DNA from 4 places in the Actinomadura meridiana genome. Region 3 is predicted to be linked to each of the others. Evidence: riboswitches for the same ligand, from Rfam matches in the RefSeq annotation. Region 3 holds a riboswitch; each other region holds the start of a gene.
The links. Region 3 has a riboswitch for cobalamin ahead of ABD808_RS29945 (ribonucleoside-diphosphate reductase subunit alpha). Riboswitches for the same ligand answer to the same signal wherever they lie in the genome.
Positions count from the first base shown of each region.

Region 1: another riboswitch for cobalamin. It lies ahead of ABD808_RS25550 (ABC transporter substrate-binding protein); the one in region 3 lies ahead of ABD808_RS29945 (ribonucleoside-diphosphate reductase subunit alpha).
Region 2: another riboswitch for cobalamin. It lies ahead of cobN (cobaltochelatase subunit CobN); the one in region 3 lies ahead of ABD808_RS29945 (ribonucleoside-diphosphate reductase subunit alpha).
Region 4: another riboswitch for cobalamin. It lies ahead of metE (5-methyltetrahydropteroyltriglutamate--homocysteine S-methyltransferase); the one in region 3 lies ahead of ABD808_RS29945 (ribonucleoside-diphosphate reductase subunit alpha).

Region 1 covers NZ_BAABAS010000019.1:142,141-146,161, reverse strand. Annotated here, with positions in the region: gene ABD808_RS25560 (ABC transporter ATP-binding protein) at 1-293, opposite strand, end outside; gene ABD808_RS25555 (FecCD family ABC transporter permease) at 290-1,324, opposite strand; gene ABD808_RS25550 (ABC transporter substrate-binding protein) at 1,350-2,264, opposite strand; adenosylcobalamin (AdoCbl) riboswitch at 2,300-2,441, opposite strand; gene ABD808_RS25545 (TetR/AcrR family transcriptional regulator) at 2,525-3,142, shown strand; gene ABD808_RS25540 (VOC family protein) at 3,139-3,516, shown strand; gene ABD808_RS25535 (hypothetical protein) at 3,503-3,763, opposite strand; gene ABD808_RS25530 (hypothetical protein) at 3,920-4,021, shown strand, end outside.
Region 2 covers NZ_BAABAS010000006.1:823,270-827,290, forward strand. Annotated here, with positions in the region: gene ABD808_RS16745 (precorrin-2 C(20)-methyltransferase) at 1-399, opposite strand, end outside; gene ABD808_RS16750 (precorrin-8X methylmutase) at 476-1,096, opposite strand; gene ABD808_RS16755 (precorrin-3B synthase) at 1,093-2,214, opposite strand; cobalamin riboswitch at 2,199-2,405, shown strand; gene cobN (cobaltochelatase subunit CobN) at 2,437-4,021, shown strand, end outside.
Region 3 covers NZ_BAABAS010000021.1:30,371-34,391, forward strand. Annotated here, with positions in the region: gene ABD808_RS29935 (YcnI family copper-binding membrane protein) at 1-71, opposite strand, end outside; gene ABD808_RS29940 (hypothetical protein) at 148-786, opposite strand; cobalamin riboswitch at 892-1,125, shown strand; gene ABD808_RS29945 (ribonucleoside-diphosphate reductase subunit alpha) at 1,238-3,517, shown strand; gene ABD808_RS29950 (ribonucleotide-diphosphate reductase subunit beta) at 3,517-4,021, shown strand, end outside.
Region 4 covers NZ_BAABAS010000020.1:162,718-166,738, forward strand. Annotated here, with positions in the region: gene ABD808_RS26775 (DUF4360 domain-containing protein) at 1-89, opposite strand, end outside; gene ABD808_RS26780 (tautomerase family protein) at 287-667, opposite strand; gene ABD808_RS26785 (MarR family winged helix-turn-helix transcriptional regulator) at 731-1,216, shown strand; cobalamin riboswitch at 1,233-1,463, shown strand; gene metE (5-methyltetrahydropteroyltriglutamate--homocysteine S-methyltransferase) at 1,561-3,810, shown strand; gene ABD808_RS26795 (ATP-binding protein) at 4,012-4,021, opposite strand, start outside.

The sequences.
Region 1 (4,021 bases), on a different contig from region 3:
AGCAGCGTGTAGTCGAAGACCGTCATCCCCACCGGCACGTTCGGGCTCTGCGGCGCGTAGGCGATCAGCTGGGAGCGGCGCCGCGGCTTCAGCGCCTGGAGGTCCTCGCCCGCCACGGTGATCGCGCCCTCGGACGGCACCAGCCCCAGCACGGCCCGCAGCAGCGTCGACTTCCCCGCCCCGTTCGGGCCGATCACCGCCGTCCACGACCCGGCGGGGGCGTCCAGCGAGACGCCCCTCAGCACCGGACGCCCGCCGAGCGCGACGTCCAGCTTCCGGATCCGGACGGTCACGTGTCCACCTGCCTACGGCTCGCGCGCAGCACCGCGACGAAGAACGGTCCACCGACGAACGCGGTCACCACGCCCAGCGGCAACTCGCCCGGTTTGATCACCGTCCGCGCCACCAGGTCCGCGACCTCCAGGAACGCCGCGCCGCCCAGCAGCGACAGCGGCAGGACGATCCGGTACGAACCGCCCGCGAGCCGACGCACCGCGTGCGGCACCACGATCCCGACGAAGCCGATCAGCCCGCTCACCGCGACCGCGCACGCCGTCGCCAGCGACGCGGCCGCCAGCACCACCAGCCGCACCCTCGGCGCGGACAGGCCCAGCGACGCCGCCTCCTCGTCGCCGACGCTCAGCACGTCCAGCAGCCGCCCGTGCGCGAGCAGCACCACCGTCGACACCAGCGAGTACGGGGCGACGAGCCCGAGCTGGTGCCAGTCGGCGGAACCGACCCCGCCGAGGATCCACGCGAAGATCCGTTGCAGTTCCTCCGTCTTCATCTGCTGGACGAACGTCTGCACCGCCGCCAGGAACGACGACACCGCGACCCCCGCCAGCACCAGCGTCGCCGCGTTGCCGCGTCCCGCCGTGCGCCCCAGCGCGTACGACAGGAACACCCCGAAGATCGCGCCGACGAACGCCGCGAGCGGCACCCCGAACCCCGGGTCGCCCGGCACCAGCGCGATCACCACCGTCGCCCCGACCCCGGCGCCGCCCGCCGCGCCCAGCAGGTACGGGTCGGCGAGCGGGTTGCGGAACACGCCCTGGTAGCCCGCGCCCGCCAGCGCCAGCATCCCGCCGACCATCGCCGCCATCAGCGCCCTCGGCATCCGCAGCTCGAACAGCACGTTCTCGTCGATCACGCCGAGCCCCGAGTCGACGTGCACGAACGGCACCCGGTCGAGCAGCGCCTTCAGCACCCCGCCGACGGGCAGCCCCGCCGACCCCACCAGCACCCCCGCCAGCAGGGTAACCGCGAACAGTGACAGTCCGGCCGCCAGATGCACCGGCCGCAGCCGGGCCTGCCGGGTCCTCACGGCCGGGCGCCCCTCCGGTCGCCGGTCACCGGACCTTCCGCACGGCGTCACCGATCGCCTTCACCAGCTCGGGCAGCCGCGGCCCCCACCGGGAGGCGACGTCGTCGTTGAGTTCGACCACGCCCTTGTCCTTGACGGCCTTCAGATCGGACCAGCCCGGACGCTTCGCGACCGCGGCGGCGTTCTGCCCGCAGCACCGGGTGTCGGCGAGGAAGATCAGGTTGGGGTCCTGCTTGAGGAGGTACTCGCGGGACAGCTGCGGGTATCCGCCGCTCGCCTTGTCCGCCGCGTCCGCGATGTTGCGCAGGCCGAACAGCCCGTACACCTGACCCACGAACGTCTTGGACGTCGCGGAGTGGAACTGGTTGTCGAGCTCGTGGTAATAGCTCAGGCCCTTCCCCTGGGACGACGCCGCGACCGTCTTCTGGATGACGGCGCGCATCCCGTTCACGAGTTTCGTCGCCTCCGCCGTGTGCCCGGTCGCCTGCCCGAGGTCGCCGATCTCGTCGTACGCCTCGTCCAGCTTGGCCGCCGCGGGCTCCAGCAGGACGGGGACGCCGACCTTCTCCAGCGACTGGACGATGCCGTTCAGGTCGTCCGACACGACGACGAGGTCCGGCTTGTAGGCGATGACCGCCTCCGCGTTGGGCTTGAAACCCGACAGCTTGCTGCGGGGCGCGTTCGCCGGGAAGTTCGAGTAGTCGTCCACCGCGACCACCTGCGTCCCGGCGCCGATCGCGAACAGCGTCTCGGTGTGGGTGGGGGAGAGGGACACGACGCGCTTCGGGTTCGCCGGGACCTTCACCGCCCCGTTGGCCGCCTGAACGGTGACGGTTTTCGCACCCGACGTACCGCTGTCGCTGTCGCCGTCGCCACACGCACCGGCGAATGCCACGGCGCCGATCGCCAGTACCGCGACAAGGGAACGTACGGGTCTCACTGGAGCCTCCAGGCTGGGGGAAGCCGCGGCCCGCTCAGGACGGATCGCCCTTCCACGAGGTCGAAGTTCGTCAGCGCGCGAGGAGGCGACCTGGCTCGGCCCTTCTTGAGCACCACAGTTGCGGGACAGCGCCGGATTCACACCGGACTTCGCTCCTGGCGCGCAGCACCGTAACGGTACCAGCCGCCGAAATCCGGAAATGCGCCGGTCACACGACACCCACTTGACGGAGTGAGTGCTCACTCCGTACCGTGTTCGGCATGGAGACACAAGGTCGTCGCCGCGCCCCCGGGATGAGCCCGCAGCAGCGCCGCGAGATGATCATCCGCACCGCGTTGCCGCTGGTCGCCGAGCACGGAACCGCTGTCACCACCGGCCAGATCGCCCGCACCGCGGGCATCGGCGAGGCGACGATCTTCCGCGTCTTCGCCGACAAGGAGGAACTGTTGGACGCCTGCGTCGCCGAGGCGACCCGCACCGATCACATCCTGTCCGAGCTCACCGCGATCCCGCTCAACGTCCCGCTGCCCGACCGCCTCGCCGAGGCCAGCGCCGCGATCGAGGCCTACCTCGCCCGCATGGGCATGGTCATGGGCGCCCTGCACGCCACCGGCCGCCCCCTCCGCAGACCCGACCCGTCCGAGACCGGCCGCCCTCCCGCGGACGCCCGCACGGACGCCATGAACCGCACCCGCGCGGCCCTCGCCGAACTCTTCGAACCCGAACGCGACCGGCTGCGCCTCCTCCCGGAACAGCTGGCGAGCCTGTTCATGGGACTGATGTTCGCCCGCGCCCGTCCCCCCGCCGGACCGGAGGCCCCGTCCGTCGAGGACAGCCTGGACGTCTTCCTGCACGGCGCCTTCAAGGAGACCGAATGACGATCACCCTCAACCACACGATCGTGACCGCCGCCGACAACGACGAGGCCGCCCGCTTCTTCGCGTCCGTCATGGGCCTGCGCTACACGGGCGCGCATCCGCACGCGCGGCATTTCGTCCCGATCCGGGTGAACGACTCCCTCACCCTCGACTTCCTGACCGTCGCGCACCCGCAGGGCCACCACCTGGCCTTCGACGTGGACGCCGTCACCTTCGACACCGCCGTCGAACGCCTGGACGCCCGCGAACTCCCCTACGGCGACGAACCCGCACACGCCGACAACGGCCGCATCGACCACGACCATCCCCTCGGCGGCCGCGGCGTCTACTTCTCCGACGCCAGCGGCAACCTGTACGAACTCATCGCACCGTAGGTTCTGGGGGCGCGTACAGCTCCGCCAGCTTCCGGTCGTTCTCGGCCCATCTGCGATGCCGGGCGGCCGACTGCAAATGGACGTCCGCCTCCTCCGGATGGGCGAGAGCCATCCGCTCCAGCAACATCGCGGCCCGGTCATGCGCACGCGCCGACGAGACCATCGCCTCACGCGCGTACTCCTTGGCCTCACCGTCCGGCGCCTCCACGCCCACGACACCGACCGCCAACCGCCGCCGTGCCTTCACCGGCACCCCCCCGGTCGTCGCCGCCGGGACCCGACGAACCAGCCCTCCAGCCACGTTCCTCTATCTACCCAGCAACCCGTCTGTTCAGCAGGCGAAGTTATCCACAATCTCCAGCCGATATCCGCCCGGGTCCTCACCCGAGGGACGATCGGACGTATGAACAGCCTCGGGCTCACCTGGAAGAGAACAACGGCCGACGCGATCGTCCCCGTGGGAGCGGGCGTGTACTTCGTCCCAATCAGAGGCGCCCCTCTGACG
Region 2 (4,021 bases), on a different contig from region 3:
ACCCGGCACCACCTCCGTCAGGTAATGCGGCGCGAGCCGTTTGTGCAGGTGCATGTACGAGCCGTAGAAGAAGGGATCGCCCTCGCTCAGAACGACGACGGTGCGCCCGGCATCCAGATGCTCGGCGAGCCGCGCGGCGCAGTCGGCGTAGAACTCCTCAAGGGCACCCCGGTAACCACCCGGGTGATCGGTTGTTTCGGTCGTCACCGGATACAGCAGCGGCTCCTCGATCTGACCGTCACGCAGATAGGGCGCGGCGACGGAACGCGCGATGCTGCGGCCGTGGCGCGCGGAGTGGTACGCGACCACGTCCGCCGCCTCGATCAGCCGCACCGCCTTCACCGTGACCAGCTCCGGATCACCGGGCCCGACACCCACGCCGTACAGCCGTCCGACCATCACTCCGCCCTACCTTTCCGGGAGGCGCGCCCCCGACCCCAGGAGGGGAGACGCCGAGATCCTCGCTCCACCGCCGTCATTGCGCCTCACTGGCCATGGCGTTGACCGCCGCCGCCGTCATCGCGCTGCCGCCGCGCCGTCCGCGCACGGTCAGATGGTCGAGCCCGCTCGCGGCGAGCGCGTCCTTGGACTCGGCCGCGCCGATGAACCCGACCGGAATCCCGATGACCGCCGCCGGACGTCCCGCGCCGTCCTCGACCAGTTCAAGCAGCCGGAACAGCGCGGTCGGAGCGTTGCCGATCGCCACCACGGCGCCGTCCAGCCGGTCGCGCCACAGGTCCAGCGCCGCCGCGCTCCGCGTGGTGCCGAGCCGCGCCGCCAGCTCCGGGATGCCCGGCTCGCCCAGCGTGCACACGATCTCGTTATCTGTCGGCAGCCGTGCCCGAGTGATCCCGGACGCGACCATCCGCGCGTCGCACAGGATCGGCGCCCCACCGAGCAGCGCCGCCCGCGCTCGCTCGACCACCCTCGGAGACCAGGCCAGATCGTCGACCAGATCCGTCATCCCGCAGGCGTGGATCATCCGGACGGCGGCCCGCGCCACATCGTCCGGCAGACCCGACAGATCAGCCTCGGCCCGGATGGTCGCGAAGGACCGCCGGTAGATCTCGGCGCCGTCCCGGACGTACTCCATCATCGCTCCGCTCCGCCCACCATCTTCAGAACGACCGGGCCGCGGGGCGTCCCGCAGCACCGTTCGCATCCCACCCAGTGCACGGGCGTCTCAGGGGCACCGTCCAACCCCCCGACCCACCCACGGGCCTCGCCCTGAACGTCGCCGCGTGACCGCGCACAACCAGGGCTCCCCGTGCACGCCGTGACACCGACCCACGGCGACGCGGCATCAGTCGCGAATCCCGCTGCCGCCAACCTCTCCGCAGTAGCCCGCACTTCGCCCGGAGCCAGGTCGCGCAGCACGACACTCCGCCACGGCGTCACCCGAACCTCCCCGGCGACCTCCGCGAGCACCTCGGCCTGCGCCCCCGACAACCGCCCCAGCGGCGGCACGACCTCAAGCGAAACAAGCCCGTCACGCTGCTCGATCACCCCGGCGAACGGCGACGCGCCCTCCGCACGTACCGGGCCCTCACCCGCCACCGTCCGGCCGAGCCGCGCGGCGACGACCGACGCACCGTTCGGCACCTCCGCCAGCCGCCAGGCGTCCCCTCGCACATCGAGGAACGCCCCAGCCGCAGCGAGCATCGTTCCCACCGGATCCTCCCCGCCCGCCAAATCAACCGGCGTCCCGCCCAACCGAAACCCGGCGGGGCCATAGGCGACATCGGCGTCCAACGCGGCTATATCGCCGGTGCCGTCGTCGAACGCGAACAGGAACCGTCCCGGCAACCCGGCCAACCGCGGGTTGGCGCACAGCCGCCGGTCGAGCGCCGCCACCAGCGGATCTGTCGCAAGCGTTCCGCGCGGCCCACGCCCGCCGAGCGGCGACGCGACGATGTTGCGCACCCGCTCGTGCGATGCCGAGGGCAGCAACCCGGCGTTCGCGAGAAGCACCGCTAGCCGCTCAGTGGCGCGCACGCCGCGCACCTGCATGTTGCCTCGCGAGGTCAGCTCGATCACATCCAGCCCCAGCTCACGTGCGGCGGCGCCAAGCACCGCGAGCTGCGCGGACGTCACTGCCCCACCCGGCGTACGCACCCGTGCCAACGGCCCATCGGCGGCGTCGTGCGTCCGCAACGCCCCGGGACAAGCATCGGGCCCCGACCGCCCCGCCCGGACATTAGTCACAGTTTCCACGCGGTCTCCGCTGTCGTACGCTTCTGCCCAGACGATGGCAATGGGAGGAAGCCGGTGAAAATCCGGCACGGTCCCGCCACTGTGACCGGGGAGCGAACCCCGCTTTAGGCCACTGTCCCTTGTGGACGGGAAGGCCGGGGCGAGCACTGATCCGGAAGCCAGGAGACTCCTGCCGTCGCGATACCCGCGACCGGGGCGAGGACCCCAGGGGGAGGATGCGCCGTGTCCGCTGAGGAGCGCGCGGTTCTGTTGCTTTCGACATCTGACACCGATCTGCTGAGCGCGCGTGCGTCCGGTGCCGAGTATCGGCTCGGCAATCCCGCTCGGGTTGCCGTGGACGACCTGGCGGAGCTGGTCGAAGGTGTTGATCTTGTTGTGGTGCGGCTGCTGGGTGGGCGTCGTGCCTGGGAGGACGGGCTCGACGCGTTGCTCGCGGGGCCCAGGCCCGTTGTTGTGCTGGGCGGTGAGCAGGCGCCTGACGCGGAGCTGATGGAGTTGTCGACCGTCAGTGGTGGTGTGTGCGCCGACGCGCATGCCTACCTCGCGCACGGTGGGCCCGCGAACCTGGTCGAGCTGCACGCCTTCCTGTCGGACACCGTGTTGCTGACCGGCCGTGGGTTCGCGCCGCCCGCGCCCACGCCGACGTGGGGGCGGCTTGAGCGCGATGTCCGTGACGTTGAGGGGCCCGTGGTCGGGGTGTTGTACTACCGCGCGCACCACATGGCCGGGAACACCGCTTTCGTGGAGGCGTTGTGCGCCGCGATCGAGGACGCGGGCGGACGGCCCCTGCCCGTGTTCTGCTCGTCGCTGCGCACGGCCGAGCCCGAGCTGTTCGGCACGCTCGCCGAGGCGGACGCGCTGGTCGTGACCGTGCTCGCGGCGGGCGGGACGCGGCCCGCGACGGCCGGGGCGGGCGGCGACGACGAGGCGTGGGACGTCGGGGCCCTCGCCGAGCTGGACGTCCCCATCCTCCAGGGTCTCTGCCTGACGACGTCCCGCGCCGACTGGGAGGCCAGTGACGACGGGCTCTCGCCGTTGGACGCCGCGTCGCAGGTCGCGATCCCCGAGTTCGACGGCCGGATCATCACCGTCCCGTTCTCGTTCAAGGAGACCGGCGAGGACGGTCTCACCGTCTACGCCGCCGACCCGGAGCGGGCCGCGCGGGTCGCGGGGATCGCCGTCCGGCACGGGCGGCTGCGGCACACGCCGCCGTCGGGCCGTCGTGTCGCGGTGATGCTGTCGGCGTATCCGACGAAGCACTCGCGTGTCGGGAACGCCGTCGGACTGGACACCCCGGCGAGCACCGTCCGGTTGCTGGCGCGACTCGCGGACGCGGGCCACGACCTCGGCGACGGCTTCCCCGGCGTCGAGGAGCAGGACGGCGACGCGCTCATCCACGCGCTGATCGCGGCGGGCGGGCAGGACGAGGACTGGCTCACCGAGGAGCAGCTCGCGGGCAATCCCGTGCGGATCTCCGCCGCGTCGTACGAGCGCTGGTACCGGACGCTCCCCGAGGATCTGCGCGCGGACATGGAGCGCCACTGGGGGCCGCCGCCCGGGGAGTTGTTCGTCCAGGACGGCGACATCGTGCTCGCGGCGCTGCGGTCCGGCAACGTCGTCGTCATGGTGCAGCCGCCGCGCGGCTTCGGGCAGAACCCCATCGCGATCTACCACGACCCGGACCTGCCGCCCAGCCACCACTATCTGGCCGCCTACCGGTGGCTCGGCGAGGAGTTCGGCGCGCACGCGATCGTGCATGTCGGCAAGCACGGCAACCTGGAGTGGCTGCCCGGCAAGTCGGCGGGCA
Region 3 (4,021 bases):
CCGATCACCGACATGACGGACAGCGCGGTGACGGCGCCGAGCCTGCGGGCGGCGTGAGAAAGGGAAGGCATGACGGAACTCCGTTCGAGGTCACGAGTGAAGCCGGAAGCGCCGTCGAGTCGGCGTCCGGTGACGTGCGGCGCTCGCTCAGCGGGAGGCGAGGAGCGCCCTCGAACCCGGCGGGGGACCCCGCCGGACGACCTGATGTCGCAGGGTGCGGCCGATGGCCGTGACGACCTTCGAAACAGCCGGAACACGCGGCCGGGCCTCGGCGGGCTCGACGTCGACGACGAGCAGCAGCCGGACCGGACGGTCGGCGGCGGCCAGGGCGATCCGCCGGGCCAGCGACCAGGCGGCCCGTTCACCGCGCCGCAACCACCAGGCCGCGATGATCGCGGCGACGGTGTGCGCGAGCGTCATCGTCGGCGCGTCCGAGGCGTGCGCCACCGGCATCAGGAGGTTCGAGCACGCCGTCGCCGCGTCCGGTATGCCCGTTTGGTGGTGCGTCGGCATCGGCTGGCTCGGGGCGGTCGCGGCCGTGAAGAGCGTGTGCAGCGCGAACTGTCCGCCGAGGAGGCCGCCCAGGATCGTCGCCAGCGAACGTTCGTGACCCGCCAGGACGAGCGTCACACCGAGCACCGCGCCGAAACCCGTCAGCACCGCCCACACCGGAATCGTCGTCCCCGATGCGAGGACGTGCCCGGAGGTCGCCAGCGTGACGCACACGGTGGCGAAAACCACCGCGCGTGCGGTTCGGAAGCCCGGCTGCGGGGGACGCGGGGACATGGCGCACCCATCGTCCCACCACTCCCGCGATCCGGATAGCCGACCCCGTGAACTCCTTGGCATGCCCAACATCTAGGGGTTGTGCAAAGATCGGCGACTACATGTAGGGTTCAATCCCGTGCTGGTTCGCCCCCGCCGCCCGTCGGCGGGGGCGTCGTAAGAGGGAACCCGGTGTGATTCCGGGACTGCCCCGCAGCGGTGAGCGGGAACGACCGCCGTCATAGGCACTGGGCCATCCGGCCTGGGAAGCGACGGCCAGTAGGACGCCTCGGCCCTGTCTTCACTGACAACGAGGCGACGCCCGCGAGTCCGAAGACCTGCCCGCACGAGGTCAGGGGGTCGCCCCCCAGACCGATATGTCCAGGCCTCGCGGGTGGGTCGGGGGCGGAGCGCGACGTGCCGTCGTGTCCCGTTCGCATGCCTCCGCGAGGCGGCTGCGAGGGGAGAGCACGTGACACAGGACCTGGTCGCGCCGCCGACGGCGGTCGCGGAGATCGCCGCCGAGATCGAGGCGGCCTGCGAGGGGATACCGGACACCGGCCCGGGCCGGGTGCTGGCCGCCGTCCGAGCCGGTGATGGACTGGACGCCGCCGAGCTACGCGACCTGGCGATCGGCGAGGCGAGCACGCTGGTGCCCGCCGAACCCGGATACTCCAAGGTCGCGGCCCGGCTGCTCGGGCTCCGGATCCGGGACGAGACGGCCGCCGCCGGGGTGCTGACCTTCGCCGACTCGGTCGCCGCCGGGCTCCGGGAGGGCCTGCTCGCGGACGGCCCGGCCGCGTTCGTCGCCGCCAACGCGCCCGCGCTCGACGCCCTGATCGACGAATCGGCCGACGACCGCTTCGAGTACTTCGGCCTCCGCACGCTCTATGACCGCTACCTGCTGAAACATCCGCGTTCGCGGCTCGTCCTGGAACGTCCGCAACACTTCCTCCTGCGGGTCGCGTGCGGTCTGGCCGACACGGTCGACGAGGCCGCCGAGCTGTACGGGCTGCTCAGCACGCTGTCGTATCTGCCCAGCTCACCGACGTTGTTCAACTCCGCGGCCCGGCGGCCGCAGCTGTCGTCGTGCTTCCTGCTCGACTCGCCGCGCGACGAACTGGAGTCGATCTACGAGCGGTACGCGCAGGTGGCGCGGCTCAGCAAGTACGCGGGCGGCATCGGGATCTCCTGGACGAAGGTGCGCTCACGAGGCTCGCTGATTCGCGGCACCAACGGGCATTCCAACGGGATCGTGCCTTGGCTGCGGACGCTCGACTCGTCCGTCGCGGCCGTCAACCAGGGCGGACGCCGCAAGGGCGCTGCCTGCGTGTACCTGGAGCCGTGGCACGCCGACGTCGAGGAGTTCCTGGAACTGCGTGACAACACCGGCGAGGACGCCCGCCGCACCCACAACCTGAACCTCGCCAACTGGGTTCCGGACGAGTTCATGCGCCGCGTCGAACAGGACGAAACATGGTCGCTGTTCGACCCGAAGGAGGTCCCGGAGCTGGCCGACCTGTGGGGTGACGAGTTCGACACGGCCTACCGGGCCGCCGAGAAGGACGGCCGTTTCGTCCGGCAGCTCCCGGCCCGCAAGCTGTACGGGCAGATGATGCGGACGCTCGCCCAGACGGGCAACGGCTGGATGACGTTCAAGGACGCCGCCAACCGCGCCTGCAACCAGACCGCCGAACCGGGACAGGCCGTCCACCTGTCGAACCTGTGCACCGAGATCCTTGAGGTGACCAGCGACAACGAGGCGGCCGTGTGCAACCTCGGATCGGTGAACCTCGCGGCGCATGTCGGTCCGTCCGGCATGGACTGGGAACGGCTTCGGAGCACCGTGCGCACCGCCGTCCGATTCCTCGACCGCACCATCGACCGTGGCTTCTACCCGACGCCCGAGGCGGAGACGGCGAACAACAAATGGCGCCCGGTCGGCCTCGGCGTAATGGGCCTCGCGGACGTCTTCTTCACGCTCAGCCTCCCGTTCGACTCGGCCGAGGCCCGCTCGCTGTCAACTCGCATCTCCGAGGAAATCGCCCTGGCCGCCTACAACGCGTCGGCCGACCTGGCCGCCGCCCACGGCCCCCTACCCGCCTACGCCCAGACCCGCACCGCACGCGGCCAACTCCATCTCGACCATTTCCCGGACGCGACTCCGTCCCGTCCCGCCGAATGGGAGAAACTCCGGAAACGGATCGCCGACGTAGGGCTCCGCAACTCGCTCCTCATCGCGATCGCGCCGACCGCCACGATCGCGTCCATCGCGGGCTGCTACGAGTGCATCGAGCCGCAGGTGTCCAACCTGTTCAAGCGGGAGACGATGTCCGGCGAGTTCCTCCAGATCAACGGCTACCTGGTGAACGACCTGAAATCGCTCGGGCTGTGGACCCCGGCCGTCCGGGAGGCGATCAAGAAGGCGAACGGCTCCGTCCAGGGCCTCGTCGGTCTGCCGGACGAGATGATCGCCCTCTACCGAACGGCATGGGAACTCCCACAAAAAGCATTGATCGACCTTGCCGCCGCACGCACCCCGTATATCGACCAGTCCCATTCCCTGAACCTGTTCATGGAGACCCCGACGATCGGGAAAGTGTCCTCGATGTACGCCTACGCCTGGCGCAGCGGCCTCAAAACTACCTACTACCTACGGTCGCGCCCGGCCACCCGCATCGCGCAAACGACCGTCGCGCAATCAAACCTCTGCTCCCTGGAAAACCCCGAGACCTGCGAGGCGTGCCAGTAATGTTGCTAGACCCCGGCATGGACCTGACCCTGCGTCCGATGCGCTACCCCGACTTCTACGAGCGCTACCGCGCCGCCATCCGCAACACCTGGACGGTGGAAGAGGTGGACCTCGCGTCCGACATGGCCGACCTGGCACGCCTGACGCCCGCCGAACTACACCTGGTCAACCGCCTGGTCGCGTTCTTCGCCACCGGCGACTCCATTGTGGCGAACAACCTCGTCCTCAACCTCTACAAACACGTCAACGCGCCCGAGGCCCGCCTCTACCTGTCACGCCAGCTGTACGAAGAGGCAGTGCACGTCCAGTTCTACCTAACCCTCCTGGACACCTACCTCCCCGACCAGGAAGAGCGCGTCAAGGCGTTCGCGGCGATCGAGCACATCCCGTCCATCCGCTCCAAGGCGGAATTCTGCTTCCGCTGGATCGACTCACTTGGCTCCCTCAACGAACTCAAAACCAGAGACGACCGCCGCACGTTCCTACTCAACCTGATCTGTTTCG
Region 4 (4,021 bases), on a different contig from region 3:
CGCGGACCGGACGCCGCCGCGGCGATCGGCGCCGTGCTGACGGCGAGTGCCGCGGCCGCCACGGCGGAAATGGCGAACCCTCTACGCATGGTAATTTCTCCTCGTTGGGGAGCGTACGCTTTCTTCGCTGAACAAAGAAGCGACTACAAGGCGACGAGAGCATACCTTTAGCGCCATTCACTGTCAATCACCAGTATTTAACTCCGCGCTACCTTAATAGAATGAAACCGGGCCGCCGGTGGCGTGGGCCGGAAAGGGTTCGGGCGCCGAACCGGGAGAACGTTCGTCAGGCGGCGGGGACACCGCCGGTGAAGGTTCGTTCGGGCGGGGAGGCGACGAGTTCGACCATGGTGCCCGCGCGGAGTTCGTCGCCGAGGATTTCGGTGATCGCGTCGGTGAGGGCCGTGCCGAGGCGAGAGGTGATCTCGGCGGCGTCCGGACGGTCGAACGCCCCGGCGCGGATACCGAGCACGACCGAGGCCGTCGCGTCCACGGCCTTACCGCCCTGGGCGAAGCGGCCCGCCGGGACTCCGGCCAGCCGGATGCCCACCAGGTCGCGGGCCCATTCGCCGTAGACGCCGACGACCGCCTCCGTCAGTGCGGCGATGAGCGCGGGTTCGTTGCCGGTCAGCCTGTTGTCTGGAATGTGGACGGTCAGATGCGGCACAGTGGACCTCGTTCTCTTTGGACCTAAAGCCTTTGAGGTCAAAGGTAGTTGTGGAGGGTGGCGATGTCCAGCGAACCGGACGGCCCGGCCGTGGACGAGGCCGTCCGCACCCTGCTGCTGCTGATCCCCCGGCTCGTCGGCCGCGCCAAGCGCCTGCCGATCCCGGAGGCGCTGCGCGGCATGGACCTGGCGCCGCGCCATCTCGCGCTGCTGGCCCACCTGGAGTACCGCGGCCCCGTCAGCGTCAACGAGCTGGCGGCCCTGCTGGAGGTGGCACCGACGACGGTCAGCCTCATGGTCAGCGAGCTGTCGCGGCGCGGCGTCCTGGAACGCGCCGCCGACCCGGGCGACCGCCGCCGCCGCATCATCGCCATCGCCCCCGCCTACACCGCGCCGATCGGCGAATGGCTCTCCGGCAACGCCCACGCCTGGGAGCGCGTCATGCGCGACCTGGCGCCCGGCGAACGCGCAACGGTCATCCGTGCTCTGCGCGCTTATGAGGACGCACTGGAGTTGCGAGACGAGCAACCCGAGAGCGAACAGAAGTAATGATTTGCGTGGTCGGTAGAGTTGATGGTGCGGATGGTTCGTCCCCACCTTGGGCGGGGGCGTCGTAAGAGGGAACCCGGTGCGAATCCGGGACTGCCCCGCAGCGGTGAGCGGGAACGACCGCCGTCTTACGCACTGGGTCGCACGGCCTGGGAAGCGACGGCCAGTAGGACGCCTCGGCACTGTCGTCACTGACAACGAGGCGACGCCCGCGAGTCCGAAGACCTGCCTCCGCCCGCGCGCCGACCGGCGCGCGGTGGTCTGCGGCCTCGCGGGAGGGTTCGCGGCGCGCGTGCGCCGTGCCCTCACCCGCGGGTCCGCCGTGGCACGCGAGGGAAGCCGCCATGAACACGACGATCCTTGGACATCCCCGGATCGGGCCGCGCCGGGAACTGAAGTTCGCCACCGAGGACTACTGGGCCGGACGCGCCGACGCCGACGCGCTGACCGCCACCGGCGCCGAACTGCGGGCGGCGGTCTGGACGGGCCTGCGCGACGCGGGCCTCGCCACGATCCCGTCGAACACGTTCTCGTTCTATGACCAGGTGCTCGACACGAGCGTCCTCGTCGATGCCGTCCCCGACCGGTATCGGCATCTGACCGGGTTCGACCGGTACTTCGCGATGGCGCGCGGTGTGCAGGACGTCCCGGCGCTGGAAATGACGAAGTGGTTCGACACGAACTACCACTACATCGTCCCGGAGCTGGGGCCGGACACCCGGTTCCGGCTGGCGGACGGGTCGGCGGCCAAGCCGCTGGCCGAGTACCGGGAGGCGAAGGCGCTCGGCATCGAGACGCGACCGGTGCTCGTCGGGCCGCTCACCTACCTGCTGCTGGCCAAGCCGGCGCTGGACGCGCCGGACGGGTTCCGTCCACTCGACCTGCTCGACGATCTCGTCGACGTGTACGCCGAGGTGCTGGAGCGGCTGGCCGGGTCGGGCGCCGAATGGGTGCAGCTGGACGAGCCCGCCCTGGTCGCCGACCGGACGGACGAGGAGATCGCCGCGTTCGGCCGCGCCTACGCCCGGCTCGGACGGCTGACGAGCAGGCCGCGCCTGCTGGTCGCCACCTACTTCGGCACGGTCGGCGCGGACGCGCTGCGCACCCTGGCCGCGAGCCATGTCGAGGCCGTCGCCCTGGACTTCGTGGCGGGCCCGGACAACCTCGACGTCCTCGCCTCGGTGGGCGGGCTGCCGCGCAAGACGCTCGTGGCGGGCGTCGTCGACGGACGCAACGTGTGGCGCACCGACCAGCGCCGCGCCAAGGCCACCTGCGCCGCGCTGCTCGGGCTCGTCGACCAGGTGGTGGTGAGCACGTCCTGCTCGCTCCTGCACGTGCCCATCGACCTCGACGCCGAGACGTCGCTGGACCCGGCGGTGCGGGAACGGCTCGCGTTCGCCAGGCAGAAGGTCGGCGAGGTCGTGGCGCTCGGGCGGGCGCTCAGCGCGGACGTCCCGTCGTCCGCCGACGCACCGGCGCCCCCGGCGGGCGTCGACGACGAGGTGCGCGCCCGGCTGCGATCGCTCGACGACACCGCGCGCCGGGGCGACCGCGACGCCAGGTTCGCCGCGCAGCGGGACGCGCTCGGCCTGCCCGCCCTGGCGACGACCACGATCGGCTCGTTCCCGCAGACCCCCGAGATCCGCCGGGCCCGCGCCGACCACCGCGCCGGGCGCCTCACCGGCGACGCCTACACGCGCGCTATGAAGGACGAGATCGCCCGCGTCATCGCCCTCCAGGAGGACCTGGGGCTGGATGTCCTCGTCCACGGCGAACCGGAACGCAACGACATGGTGCAGTACTTCGCCGAGCAGCTCGACGGATACGCCGCCACCGAGCACGGGTGGGTGCAGTCGTACGGGTCGCGGTACGTCCGCCCGCCGATCCTGCACAGCGACGTGGCGCGGCCCCGTCCGATGACGGTGGAGTGGGCGACGTACGCGCAGTCGCTGACGGACAAGCCGGTCAAGGGGATGCTGACGGGGCCGGTGACGATGCTGGCCTGGTCGTTCGTCCGCGACGACCAGCCGCTCGCCGACACCGCCCGGCAGGTGGCGCTGGCGCTGCGGGACGAGATCGCCGACCTGGAGGCCGCCGGGATCCGCGTCATCCAGGTGGACGAGCCCGCGCTGCGCGAGTTGCTCCCGCTGCGGGGCGCCGACCGTCCGGCGTACCTGGACTGGGCCGTCGGCGCGTTCCGGCTCGCGACGTCCGGCGTCGCGGACACCACTCAGATCCACACGCACATGTGCTACTCGGAGTTCGGTGAGATCATCGGCGCGATCGGCGCGCTGGACGCCGACGTGACCAGCGTCGAGGCGGCCCGCTCCCACATGGAGCTGGTCGCCGACCTGCGCGCCGCCGGGTACCGGAACGGCATCGGGCCCGGCGTGTACGACATCCACTCGCCGCGCGTCCCGGCCGCCGAGGAGATGGCGGACAACCTGCGGCGCGCGCTGCGGGCCGTCGAGCCGGGACGGCTGTGGGTCAATCCGGACTGCGGGCTGAAGACCCGCGCCTACCCGGAGACGGAGGCGTCCCTGCGCAACCTGGTCGCGGCGGCGCGCAGCGTCCGCGAAGACGTCGGCTCGTGACCGGCACCGCTTGACCGGCACCGCTTGACCGGCACCGCTTGACCGGCCCCGCTTGACCGGCCCCGCTTGACCGGCCCCGCTTGACCGGCCCCGCTTGACCGGCCCCGCTTGACCGGCCCCGCTTGACCGGCCCCGCTTGACCGGCGCCGTATGGCCTGACCGCCGCTCTCCCACCGCGGTCAGGCCATGCGGCCCCCTCCTCTAACCGCGA